2 regions of the Pseudoalteromonas sp. SCSIO 43088 genome follow, and region 2 is predicted to be linked to the other one. Evidence: predicted binding sites of a transcription regulator. Region 2 holds the regulator's gene; the other holds the start of a gene.
What was found. Region 2 encodes LexA, which represses DNA repair genes until DNA is damaged. Its sites were predicted from a motif close to TACTGTATNNNNATACAGTA; they were not measured.
Positions count from the first base shown of each region.

Region 1 (7,668 bases), 1.4 Mb from region 2:
TCAATTGTCGGTGAGGTCACTCACAGCGTTGAGCACTGTTTATTAGCAATGCCAGGTACTGAGCTTTCTCACATTAATAAAATCTTTGCTCACCCACAGCCTTTTGCTCAATGTAGCCGCTTCATTCAGGGTTTAGGTGATATTCAACATGAAACCTGTGACTCAACCTTCCATGCATTACAATCAGCGGTTGAAACTACAAACAGCGCCGCTATCGGCTCAGCACAAGCAGGTAAAAATGTAGGGTTAGAAGTCGTTAAATCAGGCCTTGCAAACCAAAGCGAAAACCATAGCCGCTTCATTGTCGTCGCGCGTAACCCGTTGCAAGTATCTAAGCAAATTCCAACAAAAACCAGTTTGATTATGGCGACCAAACAACAAGCGGGTTCATTGGCTGATGCCTTGATGATTTTTAAACAACATCAAATTAACCTAGTAAAATTGGAATCTCGTCCAGTACCTGGAAACCCATGGGAAGAGGTGTTTTATGTTGACCTTGAAGCAAACCTTGATGACTTACATGTTAAGCAAGCGCTTGAAGAGCTAAAAGAACACACCCAATACACCCGTGTATTAGGCTGCTATCAAAGTGAGTCTTTGCAAGCTGTTAGTGTGTAATAGCCAACCTAGGTATGATTAATGAAAAGGAGCTCGTTGGCTCCTTTTTCGTATAATTTCATCTTAGATACTTGCACCCACTGCCCTGTCTGAGCATAATCTTGAAAACAATTTGAAATTGGAACTTTCATGAATTGGTTAGCAGAATTAGCAACTAAAAGAACACCTTGGTTATTATTAGCCGTTATTTCCCTCGCATTTGAAATCACTGCGTTATTTTTTCAATACAACATGGGCCTTGAGCCATGCATCATGTGTATTTATCAAAGAACTGCTGTTTTAGGCTTACTTGCGGCGGGTGTTATTGGTGCAATTAACCCACAAAATATGGTTGTTCGCTTAGTCGCATTTGCCACTTGGGGTGTCTCTGCAATTTGGGGTTACTTTATTGCCAAAGAACACATTGCAATGCAAAACAATACTGACCCTTTTGCATTTAGCTGTGCATTTGAACCTAACTTCCCAAGTTTTATGCCTTTGCATGAATGGATCCCTAGCTTCTTTGCCGCTACTGGTGATTGCGGAAATATCGATTGGCAGTTTGCTTCTATGAGTATGCCTGCATGGATGGAAGTGATTTTTGCAGCATTTTCAGTGGTATTTGTGGCTGTTCTAGTTAGCCGATTAGTGAGCAAAAAGTCGCTATAATGATTTATTTTTTTACTAGCCAAATCCCTGCTTTAAAAAGCTTTAAAGTAAGGCAACGCCAGCAAATTATTGCCCTTGCTTTGGCTCATTTAAGCCCAAGCAAAAAGATCATTTTATCAGTATGTAAGCTTGCCTTTTTAGCACCATTATTTTTAGGCTTGGCCTACTTTGAAGGCTGGATGCTTATTCCTTGGTTATTGTTAGCAGGCTTAAGTTACCCACTCATCACAACACCTATCGAAAACATGTTCGCATTTGCGCATTTAGACAAAGCTATCGATGAATTTAAACAGGGCGAATAACGCCCTGTTTAGGTGTATAGCCCGCTATTTATAATGTAATTTTCCCCTCAAGTTTAGCAAATAGCTTATCGCCAATTCCTTTTACTTCTTTTAATTGCTCTACCGACTTAAACGGACCTTGCTTTTTACGGTGCTCAACAATCGCTTTAGCTTTTGACTCTCCAATACCCGGTAATTGAGTAAGTTGATCTATGCTGGCTTTGTTTATACTGAGCTTTTGCATTTTAACTTGTGTTGCTTCGGTTGGTTTAACGGCGAATGCCGATGTAGCAGGTAGTAACGCAATGCTTATGGCAAGTAAAGTACTTGATAGTAATTTCATAATTTCCTCCATGATGTCCATCTTGGACAGGTAGTTAGCTATTACCCAACACTCACTCCATCGCTTGTGTTTAACCTTGGGTAACAATTTAAATAAAGCCAATGTCCCTATTATTGTCAAATTTGCTGAATAAAATTTTTCTCAAGTTACTTGCAAAGTAAGCCCCGAAGCATTACTGTATATAAAAACAGTAATCAAAGTAGCGGTATTACGCTGCAAATGCCACGCTTAAATGCAGGAGAAATCATGGCTGTTGTTGTTAAATATGTTGTAGAAAGAAACGGAGTCGAGCGCATGACGTTTACTACTAAGAAAGAAGCTGATGCGTATGACAAAATGCTCGACATTGCTGAGTCATTAGAACTAATGCTTGAAAAAGTTGATGTACCATTAAGCGAGCAACAAATTGAGTCACTGGCGCTTGAAATGGCAAAAGAAAAAGACCAATTTATGGCGGTACTTAAAGGTGCAAAAGACGCCCCAGCTAAGCCTAAAAAAGCAAAGTCAGACGACAACGTTGCTGATATAAAAGAAAAAGCGGCAAGCTAAACGCAAATTTAGATCATAAAAAAGGGCAACAGATGTTGCCCTTTTTTGTGTTTAATCAAAAACTACAGTGACGACTCAACTTCATCAAATAAGTCTGTAATTTCTTTTTTCGGCTCAGCAGTTGTAAGGCTAACAACAACAATAGCAATTGTTGATAAAATAAAGCCTGGGACAATCTCATAAATGATTGCACTTAATGCTTGGCCATCAATTGTAATTGGCGCGTAAATCCAAAACAGCACTGTTGCAGCACCAACAACCATACCACTAATAGCGCCTTGTAAGTTCATACGCTTCCAGTAAAGGCTCAGTAATACGAGTGGACCAAATGCAGCACCAAAACCTGCCCATGCATTACTCACTAAGTCTAAGATAGAGCTATTGCGGTCATAGGCTAGGTAAATAGCAAATAGAGCAACCAAAATAACACTAATACGACCTACTAAAACCAGCTCTTTTTGCGATGCACTACGGTTTAAGTAAATCTTATAAAAATCTTCGGTTAGTGAGCTTGAACAAACTAATAACTGTGATGAGATAGTACTCATAATCGCCGCTAAAATAGCTGCCAATAAGAAGCCGGCAATTAAAGGATGGAAGATAAGCTCAGACAACACTAGGAAAATCGTTTCTTTATCATCAATTGGCATTTGGTTTTCAAGCATATAAGCAGCACCAAATAGACCTGTTAGCACAGCACCAATAGCTGAAAGCGTCATCCACGACATACCCACACGGCGCATAGTCGGCATATCTTTCACAGAGCGCACAGACATAAAACGCACAATAATATGTGGTTGACCAAAATAACCAAGGCCCCATGCCATTGCAGAGATAATCGCTATCGTTGAACCACCTGCAAACCAATCCATCATATTAAGTGCATGAATTTCTGATTCTTTTGGTGAGCTTAATAATAAGTCATAGCGTGCATTTGCAAGTGTATCCATAACTGGCTGATCAAGCATGGTAAACGTTGCAATTGGCACAGCCAGCAACGAGATAAACATGATACAGCCTTGTACAAAGTCAGTCAGGCTCACTGCTAAGAAGCCACCAAACAAGGTATATAACACGACAACACCGGTTGTGATGTACAGACCCATTTCGTAGCTCATATTAAATGAGTTTTCGAACAACTTGCCGCCTGCAACAACACCTGATGAGGTATACAAGGTGAAGAAAACAATGATTACAATCGCAGAGATCACACGCAGAATATTTTTATTATCATCAAAGCGGTTCGCGAAGTAATCTGGAATGGTGATTGAGTCATTCGCCTTTTCTGTGTAAACACGTAAACGAGGCGCGACTAGGAAGTAGTTAGCCCAAGCACCGAGTACTAGACCTATGGCAATCCAAACCTTGCTTAAACCAAACAAATACATTGCACCCGGTAGACCCATTAGCAGCCAACCACTCATGTCTGATGCGCCAGCTGAAAGCGCAGCAACACTTGGTGATAAATTACGACCACCTAGCATATAGCCTGATACATCGTCGGTAGATTGCTTATAAGCATACAGCCCAATCCCCAGCATGACGATGAAGTACATTGCTAACGAAATTATCATTCCTGTTTCCAAATTAGCCTCCAAAAGTTGTTTAATGTTGGCTTTTAATCCGAATAATGACTCGCAAGTTATTTAATTTTAAGACATTATTGGGGTAAAAACCGATATCACCCATGACTATAACATGCTTCCCCCCTACAACTCCAATCAAGCAGTTCAATGGCAGGGTTTACAATTTCAACCTTTTCATAACAAAAATATGATATTTAATCGCAAGTTATAGAATTCAATTGCAATTTATCCTAGTCTTAAGATCAGAATAAAATCAGTATTTATCCTCAAATACTCGCATTTAATTAATGCTATTTCAGGCACAATGACATATATTGCTGATGGATAAATGAATTAACCGAAGTGGACATGCTAGGACTATGTATTTTTACGCTGCACGCCAACCTATTTTAGATAAGGAAAAGAAACTTGTCGGCTACGAACTCCTTTTTAGGGATGGCGTAGATAACGTGTTTCCAGACATTGATGGCGATGAAGCAACATCACGACTCATTGAAGGTAGTCAGTTCAATTTTGGTTTAGAAGATTTAACGGATAACAAACCAGCTTACATTAATTTCACTTTAGAGACACTCCAAAAAGGCTACCCTTTATTACTGGGTAAAGAACAAGTCGTTGTCGAAATTCTTGAAACTATTCAACCAGGTAAACGTTTACTTGCTCTGGTTAAAGATTTAAAAGAGCGTGGTTACACACTGGCCCTTGATGATTACATTCATCAACCTGTCTGGCGTCATTTTTATCCGTATATCGATATGATCAAAATTGACTTTTTAACCACAGACAAAGAGTCGATTGAAGCGGTTATTGAAGCGATAAAACCCCACCCGCACATCAAGTTGCTTGCCGAAAAAGTCGAAACTTACGAGAAATACCAACTTGCCCTAGAAATGGGTTTTAGTTACTTTCAAGGCTTTTTCTTTTCAAAACCGGAGATGGTACAAAGTAAAACTTTGCCACCTTCTGAGATGGCTCTTGCCGAGCTCCTATACGAAACATCAAGTATTGATTTAAACCTTAGAAAAATCACTGAGGTGTTTGAACGTGACGTTAACTTATCTTATAAGCTATTACGCTATTCAAACTCCGCGGCATTTAAACGCCGTGCCGAAATCAGCACAATCAAGCAAGCGCTTATCGTATTAGGAAGCGAAGAAATTAAACGTTTCTTGTCGCTGTTATTTGCAGCTCAAGTATCTGCAGATAAACCTGCTGAGTTAATACGTTTATCATTAACCCGCGCCCGGTTTGCTGAATTACTGGCAATTAGTCATGGTAAGTTACGCGATACAGGTATGGCTTTCTTAACAGGCATGATGTCATTAATGGATGCTATCTTAGATGAAGATATGCCAAGCGTTATGAATAAGTTACCGCTGACCAACGAAATTAAAGACGCTCTACTTAAAGATGAAGGCTTACTCGCTACCTATCTAAACCTTGTAAAATTCTATGAGCAAGCAAATTGGGAAAAAGCGAAAGAAATCCAACAACAGTTGGGCCTTAAGCCAGAAGAAGTACCGGACGCTTACCACGACGCATTAAGTTGGTCTAATGACCAAATGAGTGTGTTTGGAGACTGATGAATATCAATCTATTAATGCTATAAAAAATGCCAGCAATTGCTGGCATTTTTATTTGAATAATCTTAAAGATTTTCTAAGAAGTCTTCGTCAAAATCATCAGGCTCTTTTTCTACTGGCGGATTACCATCATGTAGCTCATATAATTGACGCTGGAAGTAAATATCCTTCATGAAGATATAAGGGTCTAGCGACTCATTTAATAGGCTCTCTTGTGGCATTAATGAAGCACGGGCCTCAACCGCTTTCAGCACGAACACTAATATTGTCTGTGGTGTTGTTAACGTGATTTCAGGTAACACAAAGTTATCTACCACATCACCTGTTAGGTTTCGTGCTGTACTTGGCCCCATACCTGGGATCATCAAGTATGCGCCATCACCTACACCCCATACACCTAAGGTTTGACCAAAGTCTTCATCGACAATTTCTAAACCCAGCGATGAAGCGACATCAAAAAAGCCGAGTAAACCTACCGTAGAGTTCACTAAAAAGCGCGCTAGGCTAATACCCATATTACCAGGTTTACCTTGCAGGCCAGCATTAACCATATCTGTTGGTGCGGTGATGTTATCGGTAAAATTAACAATGCTACGTCTTACCGGTGTTGGCGTGACTGTAACGTAGCCAACAGCTGCTGGGCGAAGAATATAAGCGTCAAGCACGTCCATATTAAAATCATACATAGGACGGTTAAACGACTGTAATGGGTCTCGCTCATCCGCTTTTTCTTCAGGTATTTGTGCGCATCCTGCAAGCACTACAAAAAAGATAAAAAATATACTGTGCCTAAACATCGGCTATCCTTAAGGTATTAACTCATTAATTAGCAACGAATATTCTTTTACGTTTGCGCGCTCTAAAACATCCGACTTGCCTTCCAACTCGCCGCTAGAAGTTACCACAGTTGCATCTTTTGATAAACGCGCAGTTAAAATAATTTTATCGACACTTGATAGATTCAAGCCTTCTACCATGGCATTGCTATCACTCAACGTCACGGTTAGCGGAAAGCTATATTCGGTCATTTTTACCACAGCTAATGGCATTTGTGGACCACTGGCTGCTTTTGCAAAAACAAATAACGTGCCGTTTTGTGGCTGCGAATCTGCAAGTGCAGAGTCTAAATCAACCGTGATGCTAATTTCACTGTTTGAAGCTTCTGCGAGTTTTGTATTTGTAACTTGCTGCTGATTATTTAAATGAGCATCAATTTCAGCAATTCGCTCTGCAATCATGCTATAACGCGGGTCGTTTTGCTGCATACTTGCAAGCAGTACTTCAAACGCAGTTTTTGCTTGCAGCCAATCTTTACGCTCATAAGCAATTAGGGCTAGCAATGAGATAGCATCAATATTGGTCGGCTCTGCTTTTAACACTCTCGATAACATAGTCGCTGCACGTGACATATTCGCATCACTGCCTTCCATTAGCAGAACTTGCGAGTAACTGATCAGCACTTGCTTGTTATCTGGGTTCATTTTAAGAACCTTATCAAATGACTGCATTGCCATATCAAATTCATTTAATGACATCGCAACACGACCTAGCAGCATCCACGCCACTTCATCATCACCACTTTGATCAAGCTTGGTACGCAATGCTAAAGCAAATGCTTGCAGCTCATTCGGTGTTAACGGCTCACCATCTTGCATTACGGCACGCTCACCATACGACTTAAGGTTTGCCATCGCGTCATGCCAGCCTTTAATTTGCTGCTGACTACCCGTGTAACCGTAAAAGATAGCCGTTAAAACAATTAAAAAGCCAGCGCCAGTAAGGGCAAAAATACGGTTGTTACCTTTACTATTTAGCGCTTTTTCTGGAGACAATTCATTGAGTAAACGACGCTTTTGTTCGATAACTGACTCATCGTGCATTTGTGCATCAATACGCTGGTTATCTAAGTCAGCTTTAAGCTCGTCTAAACGTTGATGATAAATTCGGATTAACTCCGAGTTTGCATTGTGATCAAGGCGTTGAATACGTTCGCGTTTAAAAAACGGAACGACAACAAATAGCAATGCAACCAGTGTGAGTAAAACAAAAGAAGCCCACAT
Region 1 is NZ_CP072675.1:1,146,444-1,154,111, reverse strand. Features, by position in the region: gene J8Z28_RS05285 (chorismate mutase) at 1-618, shown strand, start outside; gene dsbB (disulfide bond formation protein DsbB) at 748-1,266, shown strand; gene J8Z28_RS05275 (DUF6170 family protein) at 1,266-1,568, shown strand; gene J8Z28_RS05270 (ComEA family DNA-binding protein) at 1,597-1,890, opposite strand; gene J8Z28_RS05265 (YebG family protein) at 2,137-2,439, shown strand; gene putP (sodium/proline symporter PutP) at 2,502-4,013, opposite strand; gene J8Z28_RS05255 (EAL and HDOD domain-containing protein) at 4,385-5,608, shown strand; gene J8Z28_RS05250 (MlaA family lipoprotein) at 5,674-6,405, opposite strand; gene ccmI (c-type cytochrome biogenesis protein CcmI) at 6,415-7,668, opposite strand, start outside.
Region 1: J8Z28_RS05265 (YebG family protein) is a predicted target of LexA. The motif match lies at 2,064-2,083, and genes of this name have one in related genera.

Region 2 (7,668 bases):
CAGCAATCGGGCTCTCAGCAATTTGCGCTGTTTAATGCCTTAGCTGCCTACGCGGCAAATATTGATAACTTGGCAGTGTTAAAAGATGCGCTTGCGCGCATTAATCATAAACACACCAGTTACCATATTTTGCCAGAGCATTATCCTATTGTTGGTGGGCATTTGATTGCGACTTTAAAAGAGTTATTGCCAGAACAATTTACCCCTGAGGTTGAGTATGCATGGCGTGAAGCTTATTCGTTATTAGCTGATGTATGTATTAATGAGGAGATGTCGCTATATCAAAAAACCAAAAAGGCGCCGGGAGGATGGTTTGGTACCCGTACTTTCACTATTACAGAAAAACGTATGGAGTCATCGCAAATTTGTAGTTTCACATTAACGCCTGCCGATGCAAAGCCTGTTGTGGCGTATTTACCGGGCCAATATTTAGGGATTAAAGTAACGCCTGCAAACAGTGATTTAACGCAAGTGAGGCAATACTCTTTATCGCAGCAAAGTAATAGTTGTAATTACCGTATTAGCGTGAAAAAAGAAGGCTTGGTATCTAACTACCTACATAGCTTAAGTGAGGGGGATGAGGTAGAAATTTACCCACCCGCAGGCGACTTTGTGCTTCGCGAAATTGACTCGCCTGTTGTATTGATTTCAGCGGGAGTTGGTCAAACCCCGATGATGGCGATGCTCGAAACACTATTAAGTAATCAACCTAATCAGCCAATTCATTACCTGCATGCTTGCGACAGTGAAACGCAGTTTGCCTTTAAAGAGTACTTATTTAAGCAACAGCAAGCGCACGCTTCATTACATTGTGTTACCTGGTTTAAAGATGGCAAGGGGGGCGATTTTGCGGGCTTAATGGATGTAAACCACGTCGCTGACAGCTTACCAATAAGCAAAGGTGACTTTTACCTGTGTGGCCCAATCGCATTTATGGCAATGATAAAAGAGCAACTACTAGGTATTGGGGTTGCAAGTGAACGCATTCATTATGAGGTGTTTGGCCCTCACCAAAGCCTATGATGTAAAAGGCGCAGCCTAAGCTGCGCCTTTTGTTAGTTAACTTCGCACTCTACATTAGGAAGTGGAATACGGAGCTCTTTTTTGGGGTAGTAAAGCAGGCATTGCTCACCTGCTTTTTGCAACACAAACTTCTCAGAAGGAATTGAATGGGCACCCATAATTGGCAGGCCATCAGGCCCTTTGTTGGTGCCGTGGTCAATCAGTAACTCTGCGCTTTTAGTAAACACATCATCGGCTAAGGTGACCAGTGCACCGCCCTTAGCAGACTGAATAGCCTGCTGTATATCAGTAATCACTCCCGGGTTTACCCGAACAAGCGTAGCATCTTGCGGTTGCTCTGCTTGAGTACTTTTACAGCCTGCTATGCTTGCCAGTAAGGTGCAGGTTAAGAACAGTGCTTTATTCATTATCACCTTCCTTAGCTGGTAGCGGACGGGTTAAATCCATATTATTTTTGTAAAGTGTAGTATTAGCTTTTAGCGCAATACCAGCTTCATCAGCAGCATAAGATGAGGTTGTCGCTTGCTTAGCTGTGGCACTTTGCGTTACCACTGGGCAACTATCATTCTCAATATGATAAAGCGCTGCACTCAGAAGTGTTTCATCACTATCACCTAACTGGTGGTTAAAGTCGTCATCGAGTTCACAGCCTTTTACATCTGCATCGAATTGCGGTGAAGGAGTTGGTACTAAGCCGTCAGAGTATTCGCCAAAGCCTTTGTAATTCACACCCGTTAGCTGAATGGTGTAGTAAGTGGTTGCACAGTTATGCGTTGGGGTAAAACCATATGGTTTACCGCAGGTTTTACCACCTATTAAAATAACTTCAGTATCTATGCCTTTTAAGCCATTGATAAGTGCTTCTGATGCTGAACATGTATTATCAGTGCTGAGTACATAGACTTTCGATAAATTTAAGTCAGGTAGTGTGTTACCTGTTCCCTCGAAAGTAGAATAATCGACTTCAATATCAATAAACGGGTATGGGTCGCTCTCGGGCTGCTTGTCATTTTCAATGACTTGATAGTAAAAATAGTCACTCGTATTAGCTGGACCTGCAATCATATAGGCAAGTTGCGAAGAAAGCGCTAATAAACCACCGCCATTGTATCTAAGGTCGATCACAAGCTCGTCGATATTGTCGGTTTTGAACTTATTCACAGCACTTATCAGCTCAGGCTGAGCAATACTTATATGGCTGTTAAACTGCATGTAGCCAACTTTAGTGCCATCTCCTGTGGTAATAGTATCGACATTTTGTACAGGTGTTTGGGTTATATTACCTGCGATTAGAGTAAACGATTTTTCGGTGCCATCATTACTGCGTACAACAAAATTGTGCGAGTCGCCAGCTGTCGGCCCAAATAGCGCTTCATTTAGAATATCTACGCCTTGTTGAGTATTAGTGTCAATGCTGACGTCGTCGACCATTAAAATAGTATCACCGCGTTGTAAGCCTGCATTTGCAGCTGGTGAGTCACTCTCTAAATAGGCTACACGTAACTCTCGTGGCGGAACATTACTGATAAATGCCCAATTGATACCATAGCCAGAAACCACACCTGATTGCGACTCTTGAAAATACTCTTCTGTTGGCCTGCTGAAATGGAATTGATCTTTATAAGCACCAGAATCTGTTTTTTCGAAGGTTTTTAATTGATCAAAGTAAGCGGCGACAGAGCTGAAGTTAGCTGGGTCATTGTCTTCTATTTCATCGTACCAAAGATAGGTTTCGTCACTCCATGAACGTAGCCACATCTTCTCAGTAAACTCAGAGCCTGCTGTATCTGGGTAAGGTTGATTATCGTTATATGGATCATTGCCAGTTCGCGGTACAGTGCATTGATCTTTAAATTCGCTTGATGGATCAAAGACACCAGCCGTCCAAGTGGGTTCAGAAGTTGTTGGTGGTGGATTCGTGGTATCGGTATTGCTCGATGAGCCACCACCGCCGCAGCCAGATAAAGAAATGCCTGAAGCCGCTAAGAAGACAGCTAAAGCGAGTTTGTTATTTTTAAACATGGTGCTTCCTTTCTTATATAAATTGTTTAAAAACTAACAATTACTTAATCTGAAAGCAATAAATTATAGCGTCTGAAATGTAAACGAATGTGCTGCTAGTTATAAAGACTTACGATTGCTAATTTCAGCTATTTCAAGCTTTTGCCACGATTCAAATAATTTACGTTGTTTATCAGATATTTTTAAGCCATAGGTTTTTTGCATATAAAAATAGGTATCGGCTATTTGCTTTCTTGCATAAATGGGTGGCTCAAATACGCGTTGCTTAAAATCGATTTTTACGGGACATGCTCCGTAACTTGCACTTGATGTTGACACCATACCGTAGCGAAAGTTTGAACGGTCAGCATTGATCTCGCCTATAGCGGGGGCAAGGTTATTAATGTCAGCTTCCATTTGACGAAACTTTTCACTGACCTTTTTACAGTTTTTGCGACCGCCATCCTGCCAGCATTGTAATTGATGACCAAACTCCCAGGCAGGCACAATGTGCTCCCACTCTATTCTTTTTGCGCGAGCATTCTCTTTTCCTGAACGGGTGACAGAGTTTCTAGGAATATAGCCACACGCATCAGGGTCTGGCACAAGTTTTTTACCTTGGCGCTTGATATCGCAACCACAATATAAGCTTTTACTATTGCTTGGTAGATTCTTAATTAAATGCTTTTTGGTACTGTAAAAGCTCGAAAACTCTTTAGCGGATATAGGAAAAGTGAAAATAAAACAAAGGGCTAAGTATAGAAATAAACGCATATCCATCACATCAGTGAACTACAGGAACAGCTATTCTAGAGCGACTATTCTAAAAAGGAAAAGTTTTTCAACTCAGCTATAGTTGTTAGGCCGTTTTTATTAAAGGAATTACAACCATGTTATTAGGTGCTTTTTCTGTAAGTCTAAATGTAAAAGATATTCGTGCTTCAAAGCAGTTTTATGAAAAGCTAGGTTTCAAAGAGTTTGCTGGGGAGATAGAGCAGCATTGGCTAATTATGAAAAACGGTGAACATTTGATTGGTTTGTTTCAAGGTATGTTTGATAAAACCATGCTGACCTTTAATCCTGGGTGGGATCAAAATGCCGAAGCTTTGGATGAATTTGCAACCTTTGAGCAATTAGCTGCACAATTTCAGCAACAAGGATTAGAAATACAAAAGGCCGGTGACGCGAGTTTTATTATCACCGACCCAGATGGCAATCCTATTTTGATTGACCAACACGTGTAGCTGGCTTTTTACGTTTAATTCGAACGTTTTGTAGTAACAAGAGAACTCCTGTAATACAAAATAGTACGCTGGTGGCTGAGAAGCTGATGAGTAGTGGATTGTTAAAGTTCTCACGCTCATCATAATCCATAATGTGTAGCATCCAGAAAAAGTCGAAAATGCGCCACAGGGTGCTGCGCACAGTTATAACTTTACCGGTTTGGCTATCTAAATATAAGGTTGTTGTTAACCAATCATCGAAGCTAATTTGCCAAACATTGGCTTTGTGACCGACTTCTCTAGGCCCTTTTGTTAATAACTGCGCTTGCGTTATTTTTGCGTCAATAAGCAGGTGAGCTTGCGCATTTTCAATGATTTGCGCTTTACTCGGTGCAGGCATTTTAGCACCTGTTCTGCCATCAAAAATAAACGTACCGCTAAAGGATGTAACTTCTATAATCGGGGTATTTAAAAAATGGCTATATTTAATACCCTCGATTTGCTCGAATTGCGCTGTTATTTTATCAATTGAAGCAGGGTAGTCCGACAATAAAAATGGGCTACTTAAACTGCGATTAGCCAGATGCTTACCATGCACTTTTTCAAGTGGTAATGAGCTCATTACCAGCCCACCTAAGAGCCAAAAAAAGATCTGCAAAGCAAGTAAGTAGCCAAGCCATTTATGCCCTTTACGAGCATACTTAAACAGGCGTTTATTCATTATTACCCCGTTATTATTGTTATGTGGGCGCTATTTTAGGTTGTTTAGCTAGATTGCCAATGCGGCATAATGTCGCATTAACTGTATTCTAGATTTGGTATATATACAAAACTGAGTTAAAGTTTCAGTCGATATCAATAGAGGGTAAAAACGAGAGTATGTCGGAAATTCAATTTTTAAATGTAGATCTGGAGCTTGAGTCAAAGCACGATATAAGTGCGCTTGTTGCTGATTTGAAGAAAAACGCCATGGTTTTACATTATGACCAAGATGAATACCGCCAACTAGCACGTATTGAAGCAACCGCAGATATCAGCTCTCCAGATAAAGCAATTAACCAGCTTTGCGAGCTTATTGAGTCTTGCTCGCGCAATGCATTAAAACAGTGGTTATCGTGCTCAAAGCGTACATTTGATATAGGCTTTGAATCAGGTAATTCGCCTAAATGCTTTAACCAACCCCTGCATGCCGATACCTTGTTACGTATCTCTGCAATTGGCGCAGGGATTGAAATTACTATTTATCCTGTTGAAAAATAGCCAGAATTTATCGCTCTACAACAGCTGCGGTCATTCTTGATACGCAGCAAAGCTCTCCTGCGGCATTGGTAATTTTTATATCCCAAACAGAAGTTCGCTTACCTAAATGCAGCGGTCTCGCAGTTGCTGTTAACGTTCCTTTGCGTGACGCTTTCATGTGGTTGGCATTAATCTCTTGGCCAACAGCATAAAACTTATTGAAATCAACCACGAAATTGGCTGCATAGCTTGCCACTGTCTCTGCTAATACAACGTTTGCTCCGCCATGGACCATGCCCATAGGGTTATGATGCTCAGGAATAGCAGGCATGGTTGCCATTAAATAATCATCGCCAATTTCAGTTACCTCAATGCCCATAGTTTTCATTAAAGTGCCTTGACCGGTAATCCCTTGTTCCAGCTCTTTGCAAAGCTCTAACGTGATTGGTTGGTGCCAAATACTCATTGTGTTTCCTTAGCCTGCTAATTAAAGCTAATACCTTATGGCATCTTTCGGTGTGGTTCAATGTTAGTTTTGTAGCAATATGATGGGGTTAATTTAAATTTGCGATTTTCAAATAACTGTATATACTCACAGTTAAATGTACTGTATGGAAAACCAGTTGTATGCGCCCATTAACTAAACGCCAATCGCAAATTTTAGAACTAATTAAAGTCTTTATTAAAGATACAGGCATGCCACCTACGCGTGCTGAAATAGCTCAAACATTGGGTTTTAAAAGTGCCAACGCTGCTGAAGAACACCTAAAAGCACTGGCAAAAAAAGGCATGATCAAAATGAAGCCTGGGGCGAGTCGCGGTATTCAGTTAATTGAAGAAGATGAGCCAGAGCAACTAGGCTTACCTTTAATTGGCCGTGTTGCAGCCGGTGAACCTATTTTGGCGCAAGAGCATGTTGAAAGTCACTGCCAAGTTGATCCTTCATTATTTAAACCTGCTGCCGATTTCTTACTGCGTGTAAATGGTATGAGTATGAAAGACATTGGTATTATGGATGGCGATTTGCTTGCAGTACATAGAACACAAGTTGCTGAAAACGGGCAAGTAGTTGTAGCTCGAGTCGATGAAGATGTAACAGTTAAGCGTCTAGAAAAAGCGGGTCGCAAAGTACTTTTACACGCTGAGAACGAAGAGTTTTCGCCTATTGAGGTTGACCTTGAGCATGAGTCGTTCAACATCGAGGGGTTAGCGGTAGGTGTTATTCGTAACGCTGACTGGATGTAAACGTTCCCAATTTGGTGCATTAAATTGACTCAATTTGGTGCGCCACTGAAATTTTACTACTTAATTAGGATTTGTGAATCCTTACTCTTCATTTAAAGCCTTATATAGCGCAGTTTTCCTCTCTTTTTATATTTCGTTCTTACTCCTAAACATTAAATAAAGCGCTGATTATAGTTGTTATTTCTGCACCAAAATAAACATTTATTATCATTAAAACTTGCTTATTGGTCATTTTTTAACTAATTGGTTAATACACTGTATTAACACCTAATTAATAAAAAGACACAAAAATGTGCGAGGTGTTAGTCATGGGGTCGGTATCATAAGTGGGTCAAAATGATACGTAGTCGCTCTGAACAATAAGAAAAACGAATGGGCACCTTGTTGTATCGCCTTTTCGCTTTGCGTCTTGCAATAGCATCTAAAGGAGCCGTCACATGGGTAAACTGCGTTACGCCTTGTGGCTTATATTGTTTGCACTTCCTGAGCTTGCATTGGCAAATAGCCAATACAATATGCGTAAAGGGGTGACCGATATAAGTAATAATGTTTATGAGTTACACATGACGATATTTATTATCTGCTGTGTAATCGGCATCATCGTATTTGCGGTGATGTTTTGGGCTTTAATACACCACCGTAAATCCAAAGGGGCCAAGCCTGCCCAATTTCATGAAAGTACAAAAGTTGAAATACTTTGGACTGCCATTCCATTTGTCATCTTAATCGCCATGGCTGTGCCTGCCACAAAAACCTTAATTGCCATGGAAGATGCCTCTAAAGCCGATATCACCATTAAAGTGACTGGCTCACAATGGAAGTGGCATTACGAGTACATGGGCGAAGACATTGCTTATTACTCGATTCTATCTACACCTAAAGACCAAATAGACAACCAAGCAGAGAAAACTGAGCATTATTTGCTTGAAGTAGATAA
Region 2 is NZ_CP072675.1:3,620,525-3,628,192, reverse strand. Features, by position in the region: gene hmpA (NO-inducible flavohemoprotein) at 1-1,023, shown strand, start outside; gene J8Z28_RS16725 (hypothetical protein) at 1,056-1,430, opposite strand; gene J8Z28_RS16720 (S41 family peptidase) at 1,423-3,045, opposite strand; gene J8Z28_RS16715 (endonuclease) at 3,145-3,798, opposite strand; gene J8Z28_RS16710 (VOC family protein) at 3,915-4,268, shown strand; gene J8Z28_RS16705 (PepSY-associated transmembrane domain-containing protein) at 4,243-4,968, opposite strand; gene J8Z28_RS16700 (hypothetical protein) at 5,127-5,507, shown strand; gene J8Z28_RS16695 (PaaI family thioesterase) at 5,515-5,952, opposite strand; gene lexA (transcriptional repressor LexA) at 6,114-6,731, shown strand; gene coxB (cytochrome c oxidase subunit II) at 7,169-7,668, shown strand, end outside.